2 regions of the Thermocaproicibacter melissae genome follow, and region 2 is predicted to be linked to the other one. Evidence: predicted binding sites of a transcription regulator. Region 2 holds the regulator's gene; the other holds the start of a gene.
What was found. Region 2 encodes NrdR, which represses ribonucleotide reductase genes. Its sites were predicted from a motif close to CACNANATNTNGTG; they were not measured.

Region 1 (3,416 bases), 920 kb from region 2:
CCCTGACCGAAGGAAGAACAAGCTTTGTAATTGCACACCGGCTTTCCACCGTATTGACAGCCGACAAAATTCTTGTCATGGATCACGGCCGCATTGTGGAAAGCGGAACACACGAGGAGCTCCTTCAAAAAAACGGAAGCTATGCGAAACTCTACAACAGTCAATTCCGCCAAATGAATTCTCCAGAATAGCTTTACATGTTATTTTTTGGAATATATAATTGAAACAGGTATAATAGGTGCAAAATGAAAGGGGCGGAAATGGATGGCTCAATACATCGACAAGATGCTTGTCCCAAGCGTCGGTATCATTCGACACATTGTAGGCTTCGGCATGGGAGACCCTGGTTACAACGTGCTCGACACCCAGTCCAAAGACTATGTCCCTTGTGTCGTCTATTATTTTCGGCGCGGCATGGAAAAGCGCAGTGTTTCCGTTACGAAATATCAAGGAAAGTATTTTCTAGAATACTGTACTTACAGCAGTCTGGATGCCGTTCTGACCACACAAAAAAAGAGTTACACACTTCGCACCGTAACACGCGATTTCCTCTTTGAAGCCGTAAAAGCCTACCGTGCTTACCGGCTGCTCTACAATGAATACCCCGGATTTCGGGAAGACATTTACGACGCGCTGAGACAAGGCATTGGCTGCGTCTACCTCGGCAGCCTCGGCAAAGACAGGACGCGGCTGATTGACCTGATGACACGTTCCGGTTTCCATGTGACCTCATACAATTTCGACACGGTCACCACAAAAGAGGGCATCTGTGTTACTTTAGACGGCCTGTGCTTCCGGCCGGATGAAGTCATTCCCTAAAGCGAACAAAATTCTGTGCGCCATATTGCTCCTGCAAAGAAAAATATTCCTGCTAATGTACCAACCATTTCGACCGATTTCTACTGATTTCCGCTAAATGACTGCGAAAAAAGTGCAGGCACCCAAAATGGATGCCTGCACTTTTGTTGTCAGGAAGTTAGCAGCAGGAAACGCTATGATGGACGCGGTCACGCTCTTCGGCGCGTTTCGCGTTGTTCCAGCGGTCCATGGTTCCTACCAAATAACCAGTAATGCGGCGGACCCTTTCAAACGGAACCGGCTCAAACTCGTAACTCAAATCGGCATACTCGCCATCCAGTTTCACATTCAGATATTTGAGCTTGCGGTTCGGGTACTGCTCAGCAATATGATTGAGATATGCTTCCAGTTCCTTCTCGGAGGCCTCCCCGCCTTCGACTGTAATCTTATCTTTTTCCACAATTGTTCCTACCATGGTTCATTCTCCTTTCAGCTGCACCAAGTATACAGCATATAGTATCATTTGTCAATATTAAATCCTATATATTGTAATCCAGTGCAGTAAAAAAGCCCGGACGAGCCGGGCATTTTTTACACAGGATATTTATTTCTTGTAACTGTCTTTCAAGGAGACTGAACGGTTGAAAACAGGGTGGTCATGCGTAAAATCGCGGTTATCGGCACAGAAGTAACCATGCCGCAGGAACTGGAACGACTCGTTCTTCTTTGCATCGGCAAGCCAAGGTTCCACCTTGCAGCCCTTTCGTACAATTAGGGAATTCGGGTTCAGTTCATTAATGTAATCGCCGTCTTCCGGGTTCGGAACGGTAAAGAGCCTATCGTAGAGGCGTACTTCTGCGTCAATTGCCGTTTTGACATCGAGCCAGTGAATCGTGCTTTTCACCTTGCGGCCGTCGGGCGTATTGCCGCCGCTAGTTGCGGGGTCATATTCGGCGTAGACGGTTGTAACATTGCCGTCGGCGTCTTTTTCACAGCCGGTGCACTTGACGACGTACGCCGCTTTCAGGCGAACCTCGTTGCCGGGGAACAGACGGAAGTATTTCTTCTCGGGGACTTCCATGAAATCCTCGCGTTCAATCCACAGTTCGCGGGAGAACGTAACGCTACGCGTGCCGGCCTCAGGCTTCTGCGGGTTGTTTTCCAGCTCAAAGGTCTCCGTTTTCCCTTGGGGGTAATTGGTGATGACAAGACGGATTGGGTCCAGCACGGCCATTGCGCGGCGGGCGTTTTCATTGAGGTCTTCCCTCAGGCAATGCTCCAAAAATGCGTAGTCAACCGTGCTGTTGACCTTGGCCACACCGATGCGTTCGCAGAAATTGCGAATGGATGCCGGCGTATATCCGCGGCGGCGAAGGCCGCAAAGGGTCGGCATACGCGGATCGTCCCAGCCGGAAACATAACCTTCCTCCACAAGTCTGCGCAGCTTGCGCTTACTCATGACGGTGTTGTTGATGTTGAGGCGTGCAAATTCAATCTGACGCGGTTTGGAAGGCAGATTGACATGTTCAATCACCCAATCGTAAAGCGGGCGATGATCCTCAAATTCCAGAGAACAGAGCGAATGTGTCACGCCTTCCAGGGCGTCTTCAATCGGGTGCGCAAAGTCGTACATCGGGTAAATGCACCACGTTGTTCCTGTGCGGTGGTGCGGCTGATGATTGATGCGGTAGATGACCGGGTCGCGCAGATTGAAGTTGCCTGACGCGAGGTCGATTTTCGCCCGCAGCGTCATTTTTCCGTCTTCAAACTCCCCATCTCTCATGCGGCGGAAAAGGTCAAGGCTTTCTTCAATCGGACGATCACGGTATGGGCTGATGGCCGGGTGCGTCAAATCACCGCGGTATTCGCGCATCTGCTCCGGTGTAAGTTCGCACACATAGGCAAGGCCGCGTTTGATGAGGTCCACCGCAAGTTCGTACATCTTCGGGAAGTAATCGGAAGCATAGTAAAAGCGGTCTTCCCAGTCGAAACCGAGCCACTTGATATCTTCCTTGATGGCTTCGACATACTCCTCGTCTTCCTTGGTGGGGTTTGTGTCGTCCATGCGAAGATTACACAAACCGCCGTACTTTTCCGCTGTGCCGAAATCAATGCAAATCGCTTTGGCGTGACCGATGTGCAGATATCCGTTCGGTTCCGGAGGAAAACGCGTGTGCACTCGTTTTCCCTCAAATCTTCCGCCGGGTGCAATGTCCTTTTCAATCAGGGTATGGATAAAGTTGCCGGAGCTTTCTTCCGCTCCGTTTGTTACGATTTCTTCGCTCATCTTGCAGACTCCTTATGCACCTAATTTTTTCAGTCCGAGATTCAACCGTCTGAGGGATTCTTCCCTACCGAGGATGCAGAGGATTTCAAACGCCCCGCCCGGGGTTACCAGCTGCCCTGACGCAGCGATGCGCACAGGCCACAGGAGGGTACCGTTCTTAACCCCGAGCTTGGGCACAAGATCCATCATGGAGTCATGAATCGCATTCAGCGTCCACTCAGGCAGATTCTGGAGCACCGGAATGGCAGCTTTCAGCATATCTGCCGAATTCTCGAGCGTCGTTTTGCTCTTTTTGTTGACGAACAGTTCTACGGGGTAATCCGGAAGTTCC
Region 2 (3,416 bases):
TATCCCAAGGCTGAATGGTAAGAATCCTAGCTTCCGTGACGGAGATTGCAGCAATCTGATTGATCGGTGTTGGCGTACCGTAATAATCCACACGAATTTTGTCTAGCACGGCAGGATTTGCACGTCCTGCACGCACTGCACCGTAATCAGACTGAAGAACGGACAGGCTTTTTTTCATGCGGGTTTCCGCATCGTTCAGAATGTCCTTCATTGAGTCTCCTCCTTCACAATGGTTCCAATTTTCTCTCCACAGATGGCTCTCACGATATTCTCTGGATCTTCAATGCTGAACACGCAGATCGGAATATGGTTATCACGGCAAAGAGAAGCTGCCGTGCTGTCCATTACCTGCAGATTTTTCTCAAGGACATTATAAAAAGTCAGACTGTCAAATTTTTTGGCGTCTGCATTCTTCTTCGGATCACTGTCATAAACGCCGTCAACCATGGTAGCTTTCAGAATGATGTCGGCGTCAATTTCCGCAGCACGAAGGGCCGCAGCAGTATCAGTCGAAAAGAAAGGATTTCCTGTTCCGCAACCAAAAACGACAACTCTTCCCTTTTCCAGGTGGCGGACAGCACGATTACGAATATATGGTTCGGCAATCTGACGCATTTCAATTGCGGTCTGAACCCGCACAACTAAGCCAAGCTGTTCCAAAGCGTCGGCGATGCCAAGAGCATTGATGGTTGTAGCGAGCATTCCCATGTGGTCAGCCCTTGTGCGATCCATTTTACCGCTGGAACGACCGCGCCAGAAGTTCCCACCTCCGACAACAATGGCAATCTGCACACCCATGTCTGCACAAGATTTAATCGAGCGGCAGATTTTCATAACAGTATCGAAATCAATCCCGTGGGATTGATTTCCGGCAAGGCTTTCGCCGCTTAGTTTCAACAAAACTCTATGATATTTTGGCTGCAATATTAACACTCCCGTTCAATTTCTTACATTTTACAATAAGTGATTTGCAAAGTAAAGCGTTTCAGCAGGAAAAGGGCTATGATTGCCGTTGAATTCACAGATTGGCAATAAATTTCCCGAAAATTTACAGGATACTCATATTGGCAGAAAAACAGCCGCCTGAAACTGGCGGCTAAAGCGCTGCGCTTACCGTGTACGCATTTATTTTTTCATTTTCATCATTTTACTCAATTCTTCCATAAAAGAATTGATATCCTTGAACTGCCGATATACCGAAGCGAAACGTACATATGCAACCTCGTCCACTTCTTTCAGCTTTTCCATGGCATATTTGCCGATTAAGCTGGACGGAACTTCCCGATCGAGGGAATTTTGAAGCATATTTTCAATTTCGTCGACAATTTTCTCAAGGGTTTCGAGGGATACCGGCCGCTTTTCACAAGCACGGAGCAACCCATTCATCAATTTGCTTCTGTCGAAAGTTTCACGAGACTTGTCCTTTTTGATAACCACAATCGGAATCGTTTCAATGACCTCATAGGTTGTGAAGCGCTTGGAACATTTCAGGCATTCACGGCGCCTTCGTATTCTCGCCCCTTCGTCGGTAGGGCGGGAATCGATAACCTTACTTTCGCCATATCCGCAATATGGGCACTTCATTAGCCTCATCCCTTCCTGAAATTTAGTAAATTATACCATAATTCTAGTACGTCGGCAAGAGTAAATTGTTTGGTATTATGAGTTCCTACACAATTTTTCGACTGTTTTTTTCGCTTGCAGCAACTCTGTGAAATCACCGAACGATTTTCGGTACACTTCAATCATGACACTGCCGTCATAGCCATTTTTTCTTAGACATCGAAAAAGCCGTTCATAATCCATTTTGCCGAACCCCGGAAGCAGACAATCGGATTCCGGGCTGTTGTCATTGAGATGGACATGGCAAATCTGTTCCCCCATCGCTTCACACATAACGAAAGGGTCGGTTCCGCCGCGAACAGCTTGTTTTACGTCCAAAACGAAAGCACAGTTTTCGCCGCAGGCTTTTCGCATTTTCCGAATCAGAGACGGGTCGTCGCTGCAAAATAGATTTACATTCTCCTGTGCAACTGTCACGCCGAATTCTTTGCCGAGTTCATAAAGTCCCAGATAACGCTCAAAAAACATCTCTTCCGAAATATCCGGCCGGTCTTTTTTTCGCCCATGGAGCACAAGAATTTTTGCACCGAGCACATTGCAGGCATGGAAATATTTTTTATAGAATTCCAAGCCGTCACGGTATCTTCTCTCATAGCCGGAAAAGAGAAGAAAATTTTCAAAGCCGGATGTGAAGGGGTGAACGGAACAAATCGTGCTGCCGCTTGAATCTGCTGCTTCTTTTAACTTGTGAAGAAATTCTTCCCGCAATTCGCTCACGGTATTGAAAAACACTTCATAATGGCGAAAACCAAGTGAAATCAATTCCGAAAAGGAATTTTCAAGCAGCATGGGATAAAGGCACGCTGTGGAAATGCCAGCTTTCATTCAATCACCCCGATTAATTATATTCGACCATCGTGCAATTGTCTAGTTTATGCCGCCAATTTTGAAGGCAGACATTCCCGCTTCTAATTGCGATAGCCGTTGGAAACACTGAAGGATGAGGTCTTGGAAAGGAGGTAATGATCATGCATAAGAATCCGGATCGTTCAAAAGTGCTAAACGAGCTGTACAAAATTTCAAAATTAGGCATGGAAGCCTCAGAAATTGTGATACCTCACTTGCGCAACCGCAGCCTTAGTTCGCAGATTAAGCGTCACGATGAAAGATATATCAACTTAATGGAAAAATCTCGTGCGTTGCTCAAGCAGCAGAATGAAGAGCCGAAAGGCGTTCGGAAAGACATGCAGGCTATGCTTACCGGCGCAGTCAAAGCAGAGTTATTTTTGCGCAATACTCCTCAGCACGTAGCAGAAATGATGATTCAAGGAGCCAACATGGGAATTATCGGTATGACAAAAGTACTGAACCATGCGCCGGACTGTGATACCAAGACCAGAAAGATTGCGGAAGAATATATTGCTGCGGAAGAGCAGAATATTGACAGGCTGAAGCGTTTTCTGTAAAGGTATTATACTTGACAAACAGGCGCTGTTCCGTTATGCTATTATAACGGAAGCGCCGATGTTATAATAGTATGAAAAACAGCGCCAGATTTACATAAAGATAGGAGTAACTTTTCATGGCACTGCTGAGTGCAGGCGGCATTTGCAAATCTTTCGGAACGGAAGTTATTCTTGAAAACATATCCTTTGAGGTACGTGAAGGAGACCGAATTGGTCTTATCGGTAGCAATGGCTGCGGCAAAACCACTTTGTTGAAAATTCTGACGGATGCAATGTCTCCAGATAGCGGCGAATTGAATGTTGCTGGCAAAACAAAGCTTGGCTATATGGAGCAACATGTCTGCAAAAATCTGGAGCGCACCTCTTTTGATGAGGTCTTGACGGTCT

Region 1: the regulator NrdR is predicted to act here: its motif matches at 1,336-1,349, upstream of nrdD (anaerobic ribonucleoside-triphosphate reductase).

The regions. Positions count from the first base shown of each region.
Region 1 is NZ_CP101827.1:1,793,180-1,796,595, forward strand. Features, by position in the region: gene NOG13_RS08635 (ABC transporter ATP-binding protein) at 1-191, shown strand, start outside; gene NOG13_RS08640 (hypothetical protein) at 265-819, shown strand; gene nrdD (anaerobic ribonucleoside-triphosphate reductase) at 977-1,273, opposite strand; gene NOG13_RS08650 (glutamine--tRNA ligase/YqeY domain fusion protein) at 1,403-3,085, opposite strand; gene gltX (glutamate--tRNA ligase) at 3,098-3,416, opposite strand, start outside.
Region 2 is NZ_CP101827.1:775,924-779,339, forward strand. Features, by position in the region: gene frr (ribosome recycling factor) at 1-211, opposite strand, end outside; gene pyrH (UMP kinase) at 208-924, opposite strand; gene nrdR (transcriptional regulator NrdR) at 1,126-1,584, opposite strand; gene NOG13_RS03930 (sugar phosphate isomerase/epimerase family protein) at 1,660-2,448, opposite strand; gene NOG13_RS03935 (hypothetical protein) at 2,592-3,029, shown strand; gene NOG13_RS03940 (ABC-F family ATP-binding cassette domain-containing protein) at 3,146-3,416, shown strand, end outside.